Regions from separate parts of the Flavobacterium sp. GW823-FHT06G12 genome, predicted to be linked through region 1. Evidence: riboswitches for the same ligand, from Rfam matches in the RefSeq annotation. Region 1 holds a riboswitch; the other holds the start of a gene.

Region 1 (9,727 bases):
TCAAAGCGGCATTATCACTTTTGGATTAAAAGGAGGTTTTGATGCAGCTAAGAAAGTGGTAGACGATACAAAATTGTTCTCTTTGCTGGCCAATATTGGTGACACAAAATCACTGATTATTCACCCAGCAAGTACAACACACCAGCAATTGACAGAAGCAGAACAAATAGAAACTGGAGTTTCTAAAGATTTGATTCGTCTGTCTGTGGGAATTGAAGATATTGAAGATTTAATTGCTGATCTTCAGACTGTTTTTGAGAACGTTTCGCTTTCTCAATTCAGCATCAATAAAAATTAGGTTTTTTTGTTTTTTGTTTGAAAAATTGCCTTTAGCGAGTGGTTTTGCTAAAGGTAATTTTTTATGAAAAACACCATTATAAAATTTAAACCATATAGGGAATATAAGTGCATTTTGTAGAGACGCACTGCAGTGCGTCTACCTTGATAAACGTTTGGATATTAAATGAACTTACATCACTTATATGGTTTTAAAAAATTAAAATGTTAGAAATTATGTCAAAGCTTAAAATAAACATTATCCTTTTCGGAATTGGAAATATCGGAAGTACTTTGATTAATCAAATTATTGAAAGTCAAGAGTTTTTTCTGGAAAGTAAAAACGTCGATTTTCATTTTCCAATAATAACCAATTCGACGGTTGCCTTTTTTGAGAAAGAAGGTGTTGGTTATGCTTGGGAAACCAATTTTAGACAATTGGCTGTTCCTTTTAAAGTAGAAGATATTGTCGAATTTGCACAAGAAAATGAATTCGAAAACTTGATTGCTGTAGACGCAACAGCCAGCGATGAATTGGTGAAGCATTACAATACGTTAATTAAAAACGGATTCAATATTGTAGCAGTAAACAAAAAAGCCAATACGCTTCCGATTGACTTATATAAAGAACTAAGAGCAGATCTTAAAAAGTATGACAAGGAGTTTTTGTACGAAACGTCGGTTGAAACTGGAATTCCTGTTTTGCAGACCTTAAGAGATCTATATTATTCTGGAGAAAAAATCACTACGATTCGAGGGGTTTTCTCTGATAATTTGAGTTATGTCTTTAATCGATTTTCATCAGAAGATGTTTCGTTTTCGTCTGTTTTGAAAGATGCGAGCCTTTTAGGTTTAATGAAATCTAATTTTAAAGAAGATCTGTCTGGAAACGATTCTGCAAGAAAGCTTCTGATATTGGCCAGAGAAATAGGAAAAGATTTTGAGTTTTCAGACATTACAATCAAGCCCTTTATAACCGAAGAGCATTTGGAGAAAAATGGAGTGCTAAACAAAGATGCTGTCGATAAATCTTTTAAAATCGCCAAAATTACTCAAGCAGAAAATCATGTATTGAGATATGTAGGAGAGTTTGATGTAGAAAAAGGCACTTTAGAAGTCAAATTAATTTCGGAACCAATAAATTCTCCAATAGGACAATTAAAAGGTTCTGATACCATTTTTGAAATTTTCACTAAATCTTATGCAGATATTCCAATCGTAATTCAGAGCGCTCCACCTTGCAAACAAGCAATTTCTAGAGGAATTATAACCGATATTCTGAAAATTGCGGAGCGAATTAGGAGTAAAGAAGCCGTTTGGCTGTAATTTTTTAGTTAAAAAAAATATAAAAGAGAAAAAAGTTCTTTGATAAATTGATTTGTCAAATGGAATTATGAAGGAAAATTGGCTTGTTTTGTAAGTTTTTTACTTGTGTTATTTCGTTTTCGTTTTTGTAAGATGTTTTTTAACGTTAAAAAACACATTTTCAACGGATTTTGTAATTAAATTCTTGAATTTTATTTGTGTAATAAGAAAAATATTTGCATATTTGTTATACCCAAAAACTACTAGAAATCAAATGAACTTAAAAGTCAACAAAATGTTTTGTGCCATTTCGGTTAAGACCGAGGCGGGGGTGTCTATTGCTAAAAAATTGTAAGAATACAATAATAATATAGTAAAAGCCTCCTAAGAAATATTTTAGGAGGCTTTTTAATTTACAACAAATGCAGAATTTAAATAAAATACAATATAAATCACAGATGAATAAATCCTTACAGATGAACACTAAGATGTTTGCTGTCGCGCTTATTTGCGTGAACGTCTGTTGATACTAAAAGTATAAATGAGTTTAAAAACTTAAACCCTTTTGGTATCTAAAAATCCAAAAGGGTTTTTTTATTCTAGAAAATGACTTAACAAAAAGATAAACGAGAAATAAAGATTATAAAACACAACTTAACTAAAACTTAATATCATGAGCAAATTGAACTACTTCGCAGAAAAAATTTCTAAATTGAAAAACAGAAGGACAAAAAATAGTAATCCGCCGCCAACAAATGAATTGGCTCATCCAAGATTCGGAATCACAGAGGAAGATAAAAGCGCTGAGAAAAAAGTGCCAAATTCTTTATTGTTTTTGATGTATTCAAAAGAAAATGAAACGCTTTTTATCTAAACGGAAAAGCATCATAAATTTAGGGTAAAACCTGCTTAATTTTACTGGGCATTTTTGTTCGGTAAATTTTTGCGTATAATAGTTTTTGCTAAAATAAGTCTCAGAAATTTAACAAACACTTTTAGATAAAATTTGTTTGTTTGAGAAATTAGTAGTTAATTTGCACCGTTAAGTTCAAACACGTATTGAAATGTTATAAAGAAAGGACGAGGGATTAGACCCGATGAAGCCTTAGCAACCCTTCGGTAAAACGAAGAAGGTGCTACATTCTACCACGCCAAACGTGGAAAGATAACAACAAGATTTTTTCTAGTTAAACCTAGTTTTTCTTTCTAATATTTCCATATACAAATCAATAATACAACAGATTTGAAATTGGAAAATATACCAAATCCCATTATAATTCAAGATTTCATCACAGAAAGTGGTGCAACTTATCATTCTATACCATTAAGTTTTACGCTGGCAGGACAACCTTTGCACAGCGCGCCTATTGTTTTGGTTAACCATGCTTTAACTGGAAATTCGCAAGTTACTGGCGAAAACGGCTGGTGGAATGACTTGATTGGTGAAGGCAAAACCATTGATACTGCTGTTTATACCATTTTGGCTTTCGATATTCCAGGAAACGGAAGCAATTCCTTTTTAATTGACAACTATTTAGATTTTACAGCCAGAGACATTGCAAGAATCTTTATCGAGGGCGTAAAAACGTTAAATATCGAAAAGCTTTTTGCAGTTATCGGAGGTTCTGTTGGTGGCGGAATTGCTTGGGAAATTTTAGCATTAGCACCAAATATTACAGAAAATCTTATTCCGATTGCGAGTGACTGGAAATCGACTGATTGGCTTATTGCCAATTGCTTTTTACAAGAGCAAATTCTAAACAATTCTTCAAAACCAATCGAAGATGCCAGAATTCACGCAATGCTGTGCTACCGTTCGCCAGAATCATTCAAAGAAAAATTTCAGCGCACGATTAATCAAGACCTTTTGATTTTTAATATCGAAAGCTGGCTGGCGCATCACGGAAAAAAATTGCAGAAAAGATTTCAATTGTCTTCTTATAAATTAATGAATCAGTTGCTTAAAACAATTGATATTACTAGAAATAGTGAAAGTTTTGAAAACTTAATGTCTAAAACAAAAGCTTCAATTCACATTGTCGGAATCAATTCAGATTTGTTTTTTACAGCAAAAGAAAATGTAGAAACCTACGAAGAATTGAAGAAGTTTAAAGACAATGTTTTCTATAGCGAAATTGATTCGGTTCACGGACATGACGCTTTTTTAATCGAGTACAAACAATTAGATCATTTACTTGCCGACATTTTTAAGGCAGAAACAATAAAGAAATAAAATGAAAGTATTAAAATTTGGAGGTAAATCGTTAGCAAACGGAGAAGGACTTAACAAAGTTGTTTCAATCATTTCTGATAAAGTAAATCAAGGTGAAAAAATTGCCGTTGTAGTTTCTGCACGAGGAAATGCTACTGACGAATTAGAATTTATCTTAAGCATTGCTGCTAAAAACGGCAGTTACAAAGAATTATTAGAGAATTTTAAAAAATATCAAATATCAGATTACCCACAAGTTGATTTGTCTGAAGAATTTAGCGTTTTAGACAAGCTTTTTGAAGGTGTAAGCTTAATTGGAGATTACAGCAAAAAAATCAAAGATCAGATTTTGTCAAAAGGAGAATTGCTTTCAGCTAAATTATTGACAGCAATTTTACAGGAAAAAGGAATTCCTGCCAATTTTGTAGATACAAGAGATTTGCTGAAAACCGATTCTAAATTTGGTGATGCACAGCCTTTAGAGCAGCTTTCAAAGAAAAACGTAGTAAATTATTTTAAAGAACATAACGGCGAAACGGTTAATATAGTTACAGGCTTCATTGGCTCAAACAACAACAACGACACAACTACTTTAGGTAGAAATGGCAGTAACTATACCGCTTCGTTAATTGCAAATTATTTAAATGCAGAAGAATTACAGAACTTCACGCACGTAGATGGAATCTATACGGCAAATCCAGATTTAGTTGCCGATGCTAAGAAAATTGAATATTTATCGTTTAATGAAGCAAATGAGCTGGCAAATTTTGGAGCTACAATTTTGCATGCAAAAACGATTATTCCGTTATTAGAAAAAAACATTCCGTTACGAATTTTAAATACTTTCAACCACGAAAATCGCGGAACTTTAATTACATCAGATTCTTCTAAAGAAGGAATTAAAACACTTTCTGTTTTAGAAAATGTTTCTCTTGTAAATCTTGAAGGACGCGGACTGCTTGGAAAAGCTGGAGTAGATGCCAGAATTTTTAAAGTAATGGGTGATCACAATATCAGTGTGAGTATCATTTCGCAAGGTTCTTCAGAAAGAGGAATTGGACTTGTGGTAGCAACAGAAAAAGCTACTCTTGCGATGGTTGAATTAGAAAAAGAGTTTGAAAATGACTTTTATTCTAAAGATGTAAATCAAATCACAGTTACAGATAATGTATCTGTAATTTCGATTATTGGTCAGGATTTGAGTACTTTTCACAAACCATATACGGCTTTAATCAAAAATAAAATTGTTCCGATTTTGTTCAACAACACGGTAACGGGTAAAAACGTGAGTTTGGTTGTTAAAAAAGAGGAATTAAATAAAGCGCTTAACGTAATTCACGGAGAGATTTTTGGAGTTTCGAAGAAAATCAATATTGCGATTTTTGGTCACGGATTAGTTGGTGGAACTTTAATCAATCAGATTTTAGAATCGGCTGCAGCAATCGAAAAACGTAAAGACATTAAGCTGAATGTTTTCGCTATAGCGAATTCTAAAAAATTGCTTTTAAACAAATACGGTGTTAACAGTAATTGGAAGAATGAAATTGCAACTAAAGGTGAGGCTTATACAATCAAAGATATTATTGCTTACGCGAATGAACATCACTTAGAAAACTTAATTGCGATTGATAACACCGCAAGTGCGACTTTCGTTGAGAATTATATTCCACTTGTAGAAAGCAGTTTCGATTTGATTTCTTCAAATAAAGTGGCTAATACTTTGAGTTATGGTTTCTACAAGGAATTGAGAAAAGCTTTGGCAGAAAACCAAAAGAACTATTTATACGAAACCAATGTTGGTGCGGGATTACCATTAATTGATACCATTAAATTATTGCACCTTTCAGGAGAAAATATCACAAAAATTAAAGGAGTTTTCTCTGGAACATTGAGTTATTTATTCAATAATTTCTCTGCGAAAGATGCTCCATTTAGCGAAATTTTGCAGGAAGCAATTGATAACGGATATACAGAACCAGATCCGCGCGAAGATTTATGCGGAAATGACGTTGGTAGAAAATTATTAATTTTAGCTAGAGAATTAGACTTGCAAAACGAGTTTGAAGAAATTTCAATTCAAAACTTAATTCCAGAGCACTTACGTGAAGGAAGCGCTGCCGATTTCTTGACGAAATTAAAAGAATTCGATCCAATTTATGCTAAAATAAAAGCAGAACAACAGCCAAACCATGTTTTAAGATACATTGGTGAATTGTCTGGAGATTTGCAGAATGACAAAGGGAATCTAGAAGTTAAATTAGTTTCAGTGCCAAAAGATACTGCATTAGGCGGATTAAAAGGTTCAGATTCTTTCTTCGAAATCTATACAGAGTCTTATGGAGATCGTCCAATCGTTATTCAAGGAGCTGGTGCAGGTTCTGCGGTAACAGCAAGGGGAGTTTTCGGAGATATTTTGAGATTATCTGATAAAGGGTAAACGGATTTTAAACTAGAAAAAGCTAGCTATTGAAAATTGAAGAATTTTTTAAAAGAGGAGGCTGTATCAGCTTATTTACATTTCCATTTTTAATAGTTGGTTTGGGAGTTTTGGCATATACATTATATTGTTTTGCTAGGAATGAGCAGGCAAAAAAATGGACTAAAATTTTGGCTCATATTGAGCAAACAGATTTTGATGTTCACTCACGCAAAGGAACAGACGTTTATGAAATTGCTATCAGATATTCCTATGAAATTGAGGGAAGGAAATATTTAGGGGATAGAATCTATTTTGGATACGGAGGCAGTAATCTTGAAGGTCAAGAAGAATTGTTTTCTAAGTTAAAAAACAGTAGAATAATTGGTATATACGTGAATCCAGATAAAAAGAGCGAAGCTGTTATTGTTCCTGGATGGAATGATTCAATTACTTTTATGTTGATTTTTTCTTTAATCTGGAATTCATTTGTAGGAGTCTTTTTTTTTGCTCCTTTTTTTAAAGATTTAGATGAAAATTCCCAATCAAAATTTTCATATAAGAAAATGGTTTTAGGGGTAGCAGTTATATGGATTTTGGGATTTGTCATTTTGCTATCTAACTGTTTTCATATTGATATAGAAAACAAAATCAATGTTATTGAAAGAATAAAAAACATTGATTCAAATACAGAATAAAAAAACAAAAAAAATAACAACACAATGAAAGTAACTTTAAACAGAGTAAATGACGCATTTCATTTTAAAGTAAAAAATGAACGCGGACACGTAGTTGACGTTGACAGCAGAGCCGAATTTGGCGGAAGCGATTTGGGTGCAAGCCCAATGGAATTGGTATTGATGGGAGTTGCGGGTTGCAGCGCTATTGATATGATTTCGATCTTAAAAAAACAGCGTCAAGAAATCACTTCTTTCAACGCTGAGGTTGAAGGAACAAGAGTGCAAATCGAAGAGGCAAAACCTTTTAAAGAAATCGATGTGGTTTTTTATTTAGAAGGAGAAATCAATCCTGATAAAGCAAAAAAAGCAGCGCAACTTTCTTTTGAGAAATATTGTTCGGTAGCCAAAACGGTTGAGCCAACAGCGACAATTAGATACAAAGTTGTCTTGAACAACGAAGCTTTATAAATTAGATAATTAGTCAATTAGATAATTAGAAAATGCTCAGATTGCGCATAAATAATTGACTTGTTTTTGGTTTAGATTTCAGTTTTTAAAACTTGAAACCTGAGACTTGACACGAGGCTGGAAGCCGAACTGGCGAAGCAAACAAAAAAACAAAAAAACAACACACAATGAATACAGAAGAATTTGGTTTTGAAACACAAGCCATCAGAACACAATTAGAAAGATCTCAATATTTAGAACATTCGGTGCCTTTGTACCTTTCATCAAGCTTCGTTTTTGAAGATGCTGAAGATATGAGAGCTTCTTTCACAGAAGAAAAAGAAAGAAATATTTACAGCCGTTTCAGTAACCCGAACACATCAGAGTTTGTGGACAAGATCTGCAAAATGGAAGGTGCCGATTCTGGTTATGCATTTGCAACAGGAATGGCAGCAGTATATTCTACTTTTGCCGCCTTGTTAAACTCTGGAGATCATATTGTTTCTGCGAGCAGTGTTTTTGGTTCTACTCACGCTTTGTTTATGACTTATTTTCCAAAATGGAATATCGAAACTTCTTATTTTGAAATCAATAAGCCCGAAACAATCGAAAGTTTCATTAAGCCAAATACCAAAATATTATACGCCGAATCTCCAACAAATCCTGGAGTAGATGTAATCGATTTAGAATTGTTGGGAAATATTGCTAAAAAACACAACTTGATTTTAATTATCGACAATTGTTTTGCAACGCCATATTTACAGCAGCCAATTAAATTTGGAGCACATTTAGTAATTCACTCAGCAACTAAATTAATTGACGGACAAGGTCGTGTTTTAGGTGGAGTAACAGTTGGAGATGCAGAATTAATCAGACAGATTTATTTGTTTTCTAGAAACACAGGTCCAGCTTTATCACCTTTTAATGCTTGGGTTCTGTCAAAAAGTTTAGAGACTTTAGCTGTTCGTGTAGATAGGCATTGCGAAAATGCATTAAAAGTCGCTGAGTTTTTAGAAAGTCACCCGAATGTAAACAGCGTAAAATATCCGTTCTTGAAATCGCATCCACAATACGAAATTGCTAAAAAACAAATGAAAGCTGGTGGAAATATCATTGCATTTGAGATTAAAGGCGGAATCGAAGCAGGAAGAAAATTCTTGAACGCAATTCAACTTTGTTCATTATCGGCAAATATTGGAGATACAAGAACAATTGTAACGCATCCAGCTTCTACAACACACAGCAAATTATCTGAAGAAGATCAATTAGCAGTTGGAATCACACAAGGTCTTGTTCGTGTTTCTGTTGGTTTAGAAACTGTTGAAGATGTGATTGCAGATTTAAAACAAGCGTTGGCTTAAACATAAAATATAATACTTTTGAAGGGCTATTTTTTTTTGAAATAGCCCTTTCTTTGTTATTGAAAGAACCACTTTTCTTAATTTAGTTTTGCAACATATGAAAAAACCAAGATTGCTTTTGCTGTCAGATTTGTTTGGAGGCAATCCTGAATGGATTCAGAATTATATCGAAATTTTAGAACCCAAATTTGATGTTCAATATTATGATGTTTTAAAATTAGCTCAGATTGATTCTTCAAGTGATGAAAAGGAAATCCATAATCAATTTTTGAATGGCGGAATTGAAAAAGCAGTAAATAACTTATTGGATTTTGAGAGGGAAAATGTCTCGGTTTTAGGTTTTAGCATTGGTGGAACAATTGCTTGGAAAGCTTGCTTAAGAGGTTTAAAAGTTACAGAGTTAGTAGCTGTTTCTTCGACAAGATTGCGTTTTGAAAATGAAGTTCCCAATTGTAAAATCAAACTTTATTTTGGAGAGAAGGATTCAAATATTCCAAAATGTGAATGGTTTTCAGAACTCGGAATTTCAAATTTAATTTTTGAAAATCAGGATCATCTTTTGTATCAAGAAAAAGAAAATGCTTTTCTTATTTGTAGTAATTTTTTGTAATTAATTCCGCAAAAGATATATTTTTGTGAACCTAGAAAATTAAATAATTAAAACGAAAAATGTCTAACCCTACATATTTGCTGGAAAAGAAATTGTTAACGTCTGATCGTGATCGTTTCTTTAATGGTATTATTGATTTTGTTTTTATTTCAGTAGGCATATTTGTTTTTACACTTCTGATTGTAATTATGGGAAATGTTTTTCAATGGAACACTTATGATGCTTGGGTAGAAATTATGATAAGCCTTGGAGTAGTAGGAACTTATCTTTCTTTTGCAATAATTTATTATTTATTTTTTGAAGGTCTTTTTGGAAGAACAATTGGAAAAATTGTTACAGGAAGTGTTGTAGTAGATGAAAATGGACTAAAACCAAGTTTCAAGATTATTTTCATTAGAACGTTATGTCGTTTAATCCCTT
Region 2 (9,727 bases), on a different contig from region 1:
TTCAGACCGTTTTTAATTCTGCACCTAATGGAATTGCAGTTTTAAAATCTTTGTACGATAATAAAGACAAAGTCGAAGATTTTTCAATATTGTTGTTTAATTCTTGTATTATAAACTGGATCGATAATAAAGACTACAAAGGCAAAAGATTCAGTACAGTTTTCTCTAAAATAGAAGGAACCAATATTTTGGAGCAATTTATTGAAACGACAGAAACTGGCATTGCAGCCAATTTTGAGCAATGGTACGGCGATGAAAATGGAAAACAATGTTTCGGATTTACTGTTGTAAAACAAGACGAAATGTTAGTCGTGACAATGGAAGATGTTACCGAAAAGAAGCATGCCGAAACTGCTCTGAATAATGCATTGATTGATGCAGAAAAACAAAAAAGACTTTATGATTCTATATTAAATGGGACACCAGATTTGGTTTATGTATTTGATCGCGATTATAAGTTTGCCTATGCAAACAAAGCTTTGTTGAGCATGTGGGGAAAAACGGCAGAAGACTCTATTGGACGCGGTTTAATTGAAAATGGTTACGAAGATTGGCATGCCGAAATGCACGAAAAAGAAATAGATACTGTGATTTCTGAGAGAAAACCAATTCGAGGAACGGTTTCTTTTCCTCATGCTGAATTGGGAAGAAGAATTTACGATTATATTTTTGTTCCTGTTTTTAATGAAAAAGGAGAAGTAGAGTTTGTCGCAGGAACTACAAGGGATATTACAGAAAGCAAACAAGCTGAAGAAAAATTGCAGCAAAGTGAGAATCGTTTCCGTAAAATGATTCATCAAACACCGGCACCAACGTTAGTGTTGCGAGGCGATAATCTTGTAATTGAGCAAATCAATAAGCATATGTTGCAAATGATTGGTCGCGGAGAAGAAATTATCGGAATGCGCTTGATTGATGTCTTGCCAGAACTGGAAGGACAATATGTTTGGGAACAGGTTTTAAAGGTTTACAACGAAGGAATTCCTTTTGACCAAAGTGAAGTTTTGGTTCCGCATAATCGAACAGGAGAATTAAAAGACTATTATTATAACTTGGCTTATCGTCCGTTAATTGAAGATGGAGAAATAACAGGAATGATTCAAGTAGCGGTTGAGGTTACACAACAAGTTGTGGCGCGCCAAAAAATGGAAGAAAGCGAAAGCCGTTTTCGAGCTTTAGTCAACGCATCATCAGACTTGGTTTATCGAATGGATGCCGATTGGATGATTATGCAAAATTTGGAAGGAGAAGGAGGCTTGTCTAATTCGGGAGAACGTGGTATCAATTGGTTGGATAAGTTTATTCATACTACAGATTTGCGACAAGCCGTTGACCTTATTTCTAAATCGATTGTCGAAAAATCCATTTTTGAAATGGAACATAAAGCAGTTAATGAGGACGATTCTGTTAGATGGGTTTTTTCAAGAGTAGTTCCGATATTAGACGATCAAGAAAAAATTATCGAATGGTTTGGAGCATCAAGTGATATTACTTCGCAGAAAGAACTTCAAAACGTTATCACAGAAAGCGAAGAAAAGTTTAGACAGCTTGCAGATCTTATTCCTCAAATTATTTGGACAGCAGATCCAGATGGTTTTGTCGATTACTACAACAGTCGCTGGTACGAATATACAGGTTTTGAAGAACATGAATTTGGAGATTCGAGCTGGATTTCAAAATTGCATCCCGATGATGTGTATTTGGTTTCTAAAAGATGGTACGAAAGTGTTCGTGCAGAATTTCCTTATCAGATAGAGTTTCGCTTAAGAAATGCAAATACAGGCGAATACCGCTGGTTTTTAAGTAAAGCGCTTCCTATTAGAGATAAAGAAGGGGTGCTTACTAATTGGTTTGGAACTTGTACCGATATTCATGAACAAAAGTCTACGACCGAAAAACTAGAAATTCTAGTAGCAGATCGTACAAAAGAATTACAGCGTTCTAATGAAGATTTACAGCAGTTTGCTCACGTTGCTTCGCACGATTTAAAAGAGCCTGTTCGAAAAATAAAGACTTTTTTGAGCCGCTTAGAAGAGCATATGGAAGAGCAGTTAGACGAATCTTCATCAAAATATATTGAACGAATTCATGTTGCAGCAGATCGTATGTTTAATATGATTGATGGTGTTCTTGCGTATTCTAAAATGAATGCCGATTCGCAAAAAACAACAATAGTCGATTTAAACGAAGTGATTAAAAACATAGAAAATGATCTTGAAATTGCGCTTCAGGAAGCAAATGGCAAAATTTATTTTGAAGAGCTTCCAGTTATAGAAGGAGCTTCGGTATTGCTATATCAGCTGTTTTATAATCTAATTAATAATTCTATTAAATTCGCCCAAGAAAACATTCCGCCTCAAATTAATATTACAGCAACAGAACAAATTGAAGCAGGTAATAAAGTGGCCATAATTACGGTAGAGGATAACGGAATTGGTTTTGACCTTGATCAAACAGGGCGCATTTTTGAAACTTTTACGCGATTAAATTCTAAGGATCGATACGAAGGCACAGGTCTAGGTTTGTCACTTTGCAAAAAAATAGCCGAACGTCATGGCGGAAGCATTACTGCAACAGGAATTTCTAATAAAGGAGCTATTTTTATTATTACCTTGCCGTTTGTACAAAAAGCAAAAGACATTTAATTATGGGAGAAAATATGATTTTATTAGCTGATGATGATAAGGACGATGCAGAAATGTTCTGTGAAGCATTGGCGGAGATAGATGAAAGTATTGTTTGCCATTGTTCTGAAAATGGAAGCGGAGTGCTAAAATTGTTGAAAGCTCAAGATAAAGTGCCAGTCGTAGTTTTCTTAGATTTAAATATGCCGATTATGAATGGCTGGGAATGTTTAAAACAATTAAAGGCAGAGGAACATTATAAAGACATTCCTGTAATAATGATTTCGACTTCGTCATATAAAAATGACATGGATGCCGCTGCCAATTTGGGTGCTGTCTGTTATTTTGTGAAACCCAATAATTTCAATGATCTAAAACAAGTGTTGGGATTAATTACTTCAAACCTCAAAAACGGACTGAAAGAAGGTCTTTCTAGCCTTGAAAAAAATAAATATTTGCACGTTTTTCTTCCAGAATAAATAATGTTTTTTCTCTTTTGAGAGTAAAACGTATGAATTTCTTTTATAAAAAATGCCGTTCCTAAATAATGTTTTTCCAATTTAATGCTTTGATTTTCATGTGTTTGAAATTTGTAAAAGTATTTTTTAAATAAAAAAATAAAAAAATCATCTTTTAAACTTGACTAATTAGATAGAATTAATATATATTTGTATCGCAGAAAAGTTATATAATGATACTTATCCAGAAAGACTGAGGGAATAGGCCCAATGAAGTCTTAGCAACCTGTTGCCGAATAAGGTGCTAAATCCTTCCGCCGTGTGCGGGTAGATAAGAAAGATTTCTTCAGTAAATCTGTTTAAGATCATCCATACTAAAAATTTTTATTACAATGAAAGCAGAATCAATATTATATGCCGGTTATGAACTTTTGAATTCAATTTTTGAAGAAAATAGCTTTGCTTTTTTCTGAATTCTAAAACAGTAATCTTTTCCAGATTTCTTTTATAAAATAACAATAGCGCTGATGGCTTTAGGCATTGGCACAAAATTCTTTTGTCTAATCTTAAAACACTAAAAATAAAATGAAAAAAATACTACTAGGTTTTGCTTTGTTTCTTGGAGCGCTTCAAACTCAAGCTCAGGAAAGCAATTTACAATTGAAAGGAACTGTTGTCGACACAGTGGCACAATATGTTTACCTGCAGAAGTTTCACAATAAAATGTTTACGACTATTGATTCTGCAAAAGTAAAAGACGGAAATTTTAGTTTTAAAACGAAAGTAAAAACGCCAGAATTATACGGTCTAAGCGTCAATACAGAAAGTTCGCCATTGTATATTTTTCTTGAAAAAGATCCGATAACAGTAAAACTAAGTCCGAAGAAGTATTATACGGCTTCTGTGGTTGAAGGTTCGGCTTCTCAAGATTTGTTTGAAACCTATAAAAAGACCAAAGATGTTGAAATTAGTAAATTCATTACAGAACATCCAAAATCTATTGTTTCGGCTTATGTATTATATAGAAACTGGTCGTATAGATTAACACCAGAGCAAATTACTCAAAATATTGCTTTACTAGATAAAAGCCTTCAGAATATCACTTACGTGAAAGAACTAAAAGAACTGGTTACCGTATTAGACGGATTGGCGGTTGGTAAAAAAGCCCCAGATTTTACTGCCAAAGATCCTGATGGAAAGCCAGTTCGCCTTTATGATAATTTAAAAGGCTACACTTTGGTTGATTTTTGGGCTTCGTGGTGCGGTCCATGCCGAAAAGAGAATCCAAATATTGTATCGGCTTACAAAGAATTTCATGATAAAGGATTCAATATTGTAGCAATTTCATTAGATAAAAAGAAAGAAAACTGGATTAAAGGAATTCAAGACGATAATTTGACATGGACACATGTTTCTGACTTGCTTTTCTGGAACAGTGCTGTTGCCAAATTATATGGTGTAAGAGCAATTCCGGGTAATTATTTAGTGGATTCAAAAGGAATAATCGTTGCCAAAAACCTGCACGGAGAAGAATTGCAGTCTACATTAAAAGCGCTTTTGGAGAATAAAATTTGATTCTAAAAAAAGCACAACAAAAAATACAATTAGTTAATTTAAAATGATAAGGATATGAATGCTATTGAGCCAACAACAAAACCAACAGAATCGGAGTGTCACTTCTCTAAGTTTAGAGAAAATACAGTAGGAATTGAGCATACTTTTGAATCGGTTTACGGAGAACAAAATCTAGTTTATGCAGACTGGGTTGCGAGTGGAAGATTATACACTCCGATCGAAGATATAATGCTCAATAAAATTGGTCCAATGATAGCCAATACGCATTCATTTTCTAGTCAGACAGGAAAAACGTCTACTTATGCATATCAGCACGCTAGAGAAATTATTAAAAAAGCGGTTAATGCCAGCGAATCAGATGTTTTAGTTACAACAGGAAGCGGAATGACGGCTGCTTTATCTAAACTGCAGCGTATTATCGGAGTGCGAAAAAACTACGAATTGGAAACAGATAAACCAGTTGTTTTTATCACGCATATGGAACATCATTCCAATCAGGTTCCGTGGTATGAAATTAATGCAGATGTTGTAATTCTTTCGCCAGATGAAAACAATCTGGTTGATCCAAAAGTTCTTTCAGATGAAATTAAAAAATATGCCGATCGAAGCTTAAAAATAGGTTCGTTTACGGCTTGTTCGAATGTTACCGGAATTATTACGCCCTATCACGAATTGGCCAAAATTATGCATCAAAATGGCGGACTTTGTTTTGTAGATTTTGCAGCTTCTGCACCATATGTCAAAATCAATATGCATCCAAAAGATCCAGAAGAACAATTGGATGCGATTTTCTTTTCGCCTCATAAATTTTTAGGCGGACCTGGAACTTGCGGTATTTTGGTTTTCAATGAAAAATTATACCAATCCGATTTTCCTGATAATCCAGGTGGAGGCAACGTAAAATGGACTAATCCTTTAGGGAAATATTGTTACAGCGATGTTATAGAAGTTAGAGAAGATGGTGGAACTCCAGGTTTTCTGCAAGTTATTAGAACTGCTTTGGCTTTAGAATTAAAAGAGCAGATGGGAGTGGAAAATATTAAAAATAGAGAAAAAGAATTGCTCGATCTCTGTTTTTCTAGACTACAAAAAATTCCCGGATTATCTATTCTAGGAGATTTAACAACAGAAAGAATTGGCTGTGTTTCTTTTGTAATCGAAGATATTCACTACAATTTGATTGTAAGGCTTTTAAATGATCGTTTCGGGATTCAGGTTCGCGGGGGCTGGTCTTGCGCCAGTACTTATGCGCATTATCTCTTCAATATCAATGAAAAGAAATCGGCTGAAATTACCAATGAATTATTGCAGCGAAATCAGACCAATAAACCAGGTTGGGTTCGTTTATCCTTGCATCCCATTACGACCAATGAAGAACTTTTTTATATCTGTGACGCAATTGAAAAAGTAGCGTTGAATTATAAAAAATGGAAAAAAGATTACGAATACAATTCGGTTTCAAACGAATTTGAAAATCCCAAAATAAAAGATAATATAGAAAAAGAGGTAAAAGATTGGTTTAAGTTAGATTAGTTAGTAGTAGTCCTAACAGGTTTTCAGAACCTGTTAGGTTTTACCCATAGAAAGATAGATTTTTCTATTTTGTAAAAAGACTTAGAAATAAACTAGTTTCTCAAATCGCTATGTTTTTGAACAACTGAAACGTATTTATAGATAAAACTATCTTTCTATGTGTTTAAAATTTATTTACTAATCGATTCGATAATTTTTTCTCTATGCGCCAATCCCCAATTGACTAAGGTTTCGGTAACAGGAAGCACCGATTTGCCATATTCGGTAATGGCATAAACGACAGTCGCTGGTTTGGTATTTTGTTCAGATCTGGTAATGAGTAAATTGGTCTCCAATTCTTTGAGTTCTTTGCTGAGCATTTTAGCCGAAATACCATCAATTTCACGTTGCATTTTTTTAAAATGAATCACCTGATGCGTTCTGTTGGTTAAAAACCTTAGAATCATCAATTTCCATTTACCGCCCAAAACATCAAGACTGTCACGCATTGCCATAAGTTCTTCAGAACAATTGGCTTCGCGAAGCACTCCATTATCGTTAATTTTTGCCATACTAGTATCTATTTGGTAACCGGTTACCTTGGGTTAACCCATAACAAAAATAAAGCATTACGGCGATACTTTTGTAAACTAAAATGATAAAAATGAAAGCAATTGTATTACAGGAAAACCGAGAATTTAAGCTGGAAACAGTAGCAATTCCACAACCTGAACCACATCAGATTCAGGTAAAAATTATGGCTTCAGGATTTAATCCGATTGATTATCAAATGACCGAAAACGGCTCGGAAAGAAAGCTAATACATTCGCCAATTTTAGGAAGAGAATTTTCGGGTATAATTACAGCAATTGGCGCTGAGGTTACGGAATTTAAAATTGGAGATGCTATTTTTTGCGGTTCTGGAAGTATGGGGTCAAATGGTACTTATGCAGAATATATTTGTGTTCCAGAAGGAATTGCAGTAAAGAAACCTCAGGATATTTCTTTTGAAGAGGCGGCAGGAATTCCATCAGCTGGACTTACGGCTTTGCAGTCTTTTAAGAGAATTAATGTTGCATTAACCGATTCGATACTGATTACAGGTGCGGCTGGAGGAGTAGGAAACGTTTTTATTAAACTGCTTATCGCTAAAGGTTTTACCAATTTTGTGGTAACAGCTGGAAACGAAGAAAGTATAAAATCTTTATTAAATCTTGGAGTCAGACCAGAACAAGTTATCAATTACAGAAAAGAAGCAATTTACGAAGCGGCTTTTGTTTTAAATGGAAATAAAAAATTTGATATAGCAGTAGATTTAGTTGGAAATAATGTTGCTGAAATAGCCGCAAAACTTTTAAAAATAAACGGAAAGTATATTGATGTTACGAACTTTTCTACTGCAGAATCGCGCGGTATACTTTTTTCGAAAGGAGCTACAATTCATAATATTTCAAACTATGCGTATGGAATTGAAAAGCAATACGATTACTATAAAAAAGGATTGTCAGAATTGAATTATTTAGTGGAGAATGAAATAATTACAGCTCCCCATATTGATGTAATAGGAGGATTGAGCAAAGAAACGGTAGATAAAGCGCTTAAGATTTTGAGAGAAAACAAAACCGGTGGCAGAAAATTAATAATGAAGATTAATTAGATGAAAACAATACCAAGAAGAATCGTAACTGGTTTACGAGACGGAAAATCGATTATAGAACAAGATGAAATTGTGACCAATGTATCGGAACATTTTCCGGGTTTGATTATTTCGGATATCTGGTCAACAGATTCGACACCAGCAAAATTTGAAGAAAAAGTTATTGAGAATACGGCTTTTCCAAACACACCCAAAAACGGAAGCTATTTTCGTTACGTCCAGATTCCACCCGATAAAGATTTAGGCATTATAGTCACAGAAGGACAACCGCATCCTTTGATGCATCAGACCGATACTTTAGATTATATTATCATAATTTCTGGTGAAATTTATCTAATTGTTGATGAAGAGGAAACTTTATTGAGAGCTGGAGATATCGTAATTCAGAGAGGAACCAATCACGCTTGGAGCAATCGCTCAGACTCTCCTTGTATTCAATTGGCAGTTTTGCTAGATGCTGCAAAAGCTGAAAAATAGAATTATACGCCGAAAACTATATTTTGATTTATTTGTAAAAAGCAATAATCTACTTGATTATTGCTTTTTTTTTGTCTTTGGATAGACTTAAAAAAGTTTCAAAATGGTTTCATCTTATAAAATGAAACCATTTTAAATTTTTGTATTTAAAGTATTGATTATTAATTATCTATATTTAATTCAAAAAAATAACTGCCTTAAAAAAAGCAAATTTCTAAGCCTGTACTACTTTAAAAACAGGTGAATTTGCAAGTTTATCTGAAATGTTTGCTAAATAATATTGATTACGAATTCCCAAAAAAAGCAAAATTAAATCAATATAATCGAATGAGTTATTGGCAATTTAGAGCTCCAAATATAAAACATTTGGTTCTAGTTTTATTGTGCTGCGGTTCTAACTTAAGTTTTGCACAGCAAGATACCGTTAGCCTCGCTTCTGCAAAAAAAATAAGGCTCGACGAAGCAATTTTATTAGGCATTAAAAATAACCGGCAATTAAAACTGGCAAATGCTGATTTGGCTATTGCTAACGAAAATGTTGGTCAGGCTAAAATTGCAAAAATGCCAAGGATAAACTTAAACGGCGGATACAATTATATTGGCGATCCTAAATTGTATAACGGATTTTATGAAAGCCAAGTTACTGTAGATTATTACAATCATCAGGCATTTGCCAATGTTGTTTCTTCACTCCCAATTTACGCAGGAAATGCTCTTAATACTAGAATTAATCAGCAGGAATTAATTACCCAAATGCAGCAATCTGCTGTGAGAATGACCGAAGCTGATGTTAAAAACGCCATAACAGAGCAATATTTTACACTCGAAAAACTATACCGTCAGATTGAGGTTACAAAACAAAATATTATAAATACCGATATCCGAATCAATCAATTAAAATCGCGTGTAAAGAATGGCCAGAACTTGACGAGTGATCTTTTAAGAACCGAATTACAGCAGTCTAACTTTAAGGTTTCGGTCTTTAGAAGTACCAATACCATCGAATTAATCAGCAATTATCTTGATATATTGATTGGTTTTCCAAATAACACCATTCTGAAACCAGAAGTGGCAGAAAGCATGATTCCGACAGAAAATATGAATTTGCAGCAAAGTTTAGAAGAAGCTTTTGCTAACCGCGAAGAGATAAAACGGGCGGCCGTAAAAATCAAATTATCAGAATCATCATTGAGTTTAACCAAAAGCGGATTTAAACCTAATTTAAATGCAAATCTTATTCTAAATACAGAATATCCAGCACAATGGCCCAATTATGTTAATCTACTTAATTATTGGGCAGCAGGACTTTCTTTAAATTGGGATATTTCTAGTTTTTACAACTTAAAACATCGCATAAGCGGAGACAAATTGGAAATTGACAAAAGCAATTTAGCTCTAGAAGTGACCAAAGATCAGATTTCTAC

Evidence for each region. Region 1 has a riboswitch for S-adenosylmethionine ahead of AC1Q5Z_RS11995 (alpha/beta fold hydrolase). Riboswitches for the same ligand answer to the same signal wherever they lie in the genome.
Region 2: another riboswitch for S-adenosylmethionine. It lies ahead of AC1Q5Z_RS17035 (redoxin domain-containing protein); the one in region 1 lies ahead of AC1Q5Z_RS11995 (alpha/beta fold hydrolase).

The regions. Positions count from the first base shown of each region.
Region 1 is NZ_JBXAHE010000002.1:1,170,534-1,180,260, forward strand. It holds gene AC1Q5Z_RS11980 (O-acetylhomoserine aminocarboxypropyltransferase/cysteine synthase family protein) at 1-298, shown strand, start outside; gene AC1Q5Z_RS11985 (homoserine dehydrogenase family protein) at 514-1,602, shown strand; gene AC1Q5Z_RS11990 (hypothetical protein) at 2,255-2,455, shown strand; SAM riboswitch class I at 2,646-2,753, shown strand; gene AC1Q5Z_RS11995 (alpha/beta fold hydrolase) at 2,831-3,814, shown strand; gene thrA (bifunctional aspartate kinase/homoserine dehydrogenase I) at 3,816-6,230, shown strand; gene AC1Q5Z_RS12005 (DUF3592 domain-containing protein) at 6,260-6,907, shown strand; gene AC1Q5Z_RS12010 (OsmC family protein) at 6,932-7,357, shown strand; gene AC1Q5Z_RS12015 (trans-sulfuration enzyme family protein) at 7,525-8,697, shown strand; gene AC1Q5Z_RS12020 (alpha/beta hydrolase) at 8,795-9,307, shown strand; gene AC1Q5Z_RS12025 (RDD family protein) at 9,367-9,727, shown strand, end outside.
Region 2 is NZ_JBXAHE010000004.1:331,207-340,933, forward strand. It holds gene AC1Q5Z_RS17025 (PAS domain-containing sensor histidine kinase) at 1-2,645, shown strand, start outside; gene AC1Q5Z_RS17030 (response regulator) at 2,648-3,103, shown strand; SAM riboswitch class I at 3,320-3,420, shown strand; gene AC1Q5Z_RS17035 (redoxin domain-containing protein) at 3,668-4,657, shown strand; gene AC1Q5Z_RS17040 (aminotransferase class V-fold PLP-dependent enzyme) at 4,712-6,190, shown strand; gene AC1Q5Z_RS17045 (winged helix-turn-helix transcriptional regulator) at 6,361-6,741, opposite strand; gene AC1Q5Z_RS17050 (NADP-dependent oxidoreductase) at 6,834-7,826, shown strand; gene AC1Q5Z_RS17055 (cupin domain-containing protein) at 7,827-8,303, shown strand; gene AC1Q5Z_RS17060 (TolC family protein) at 8,631-9,727, shown strand, end outside.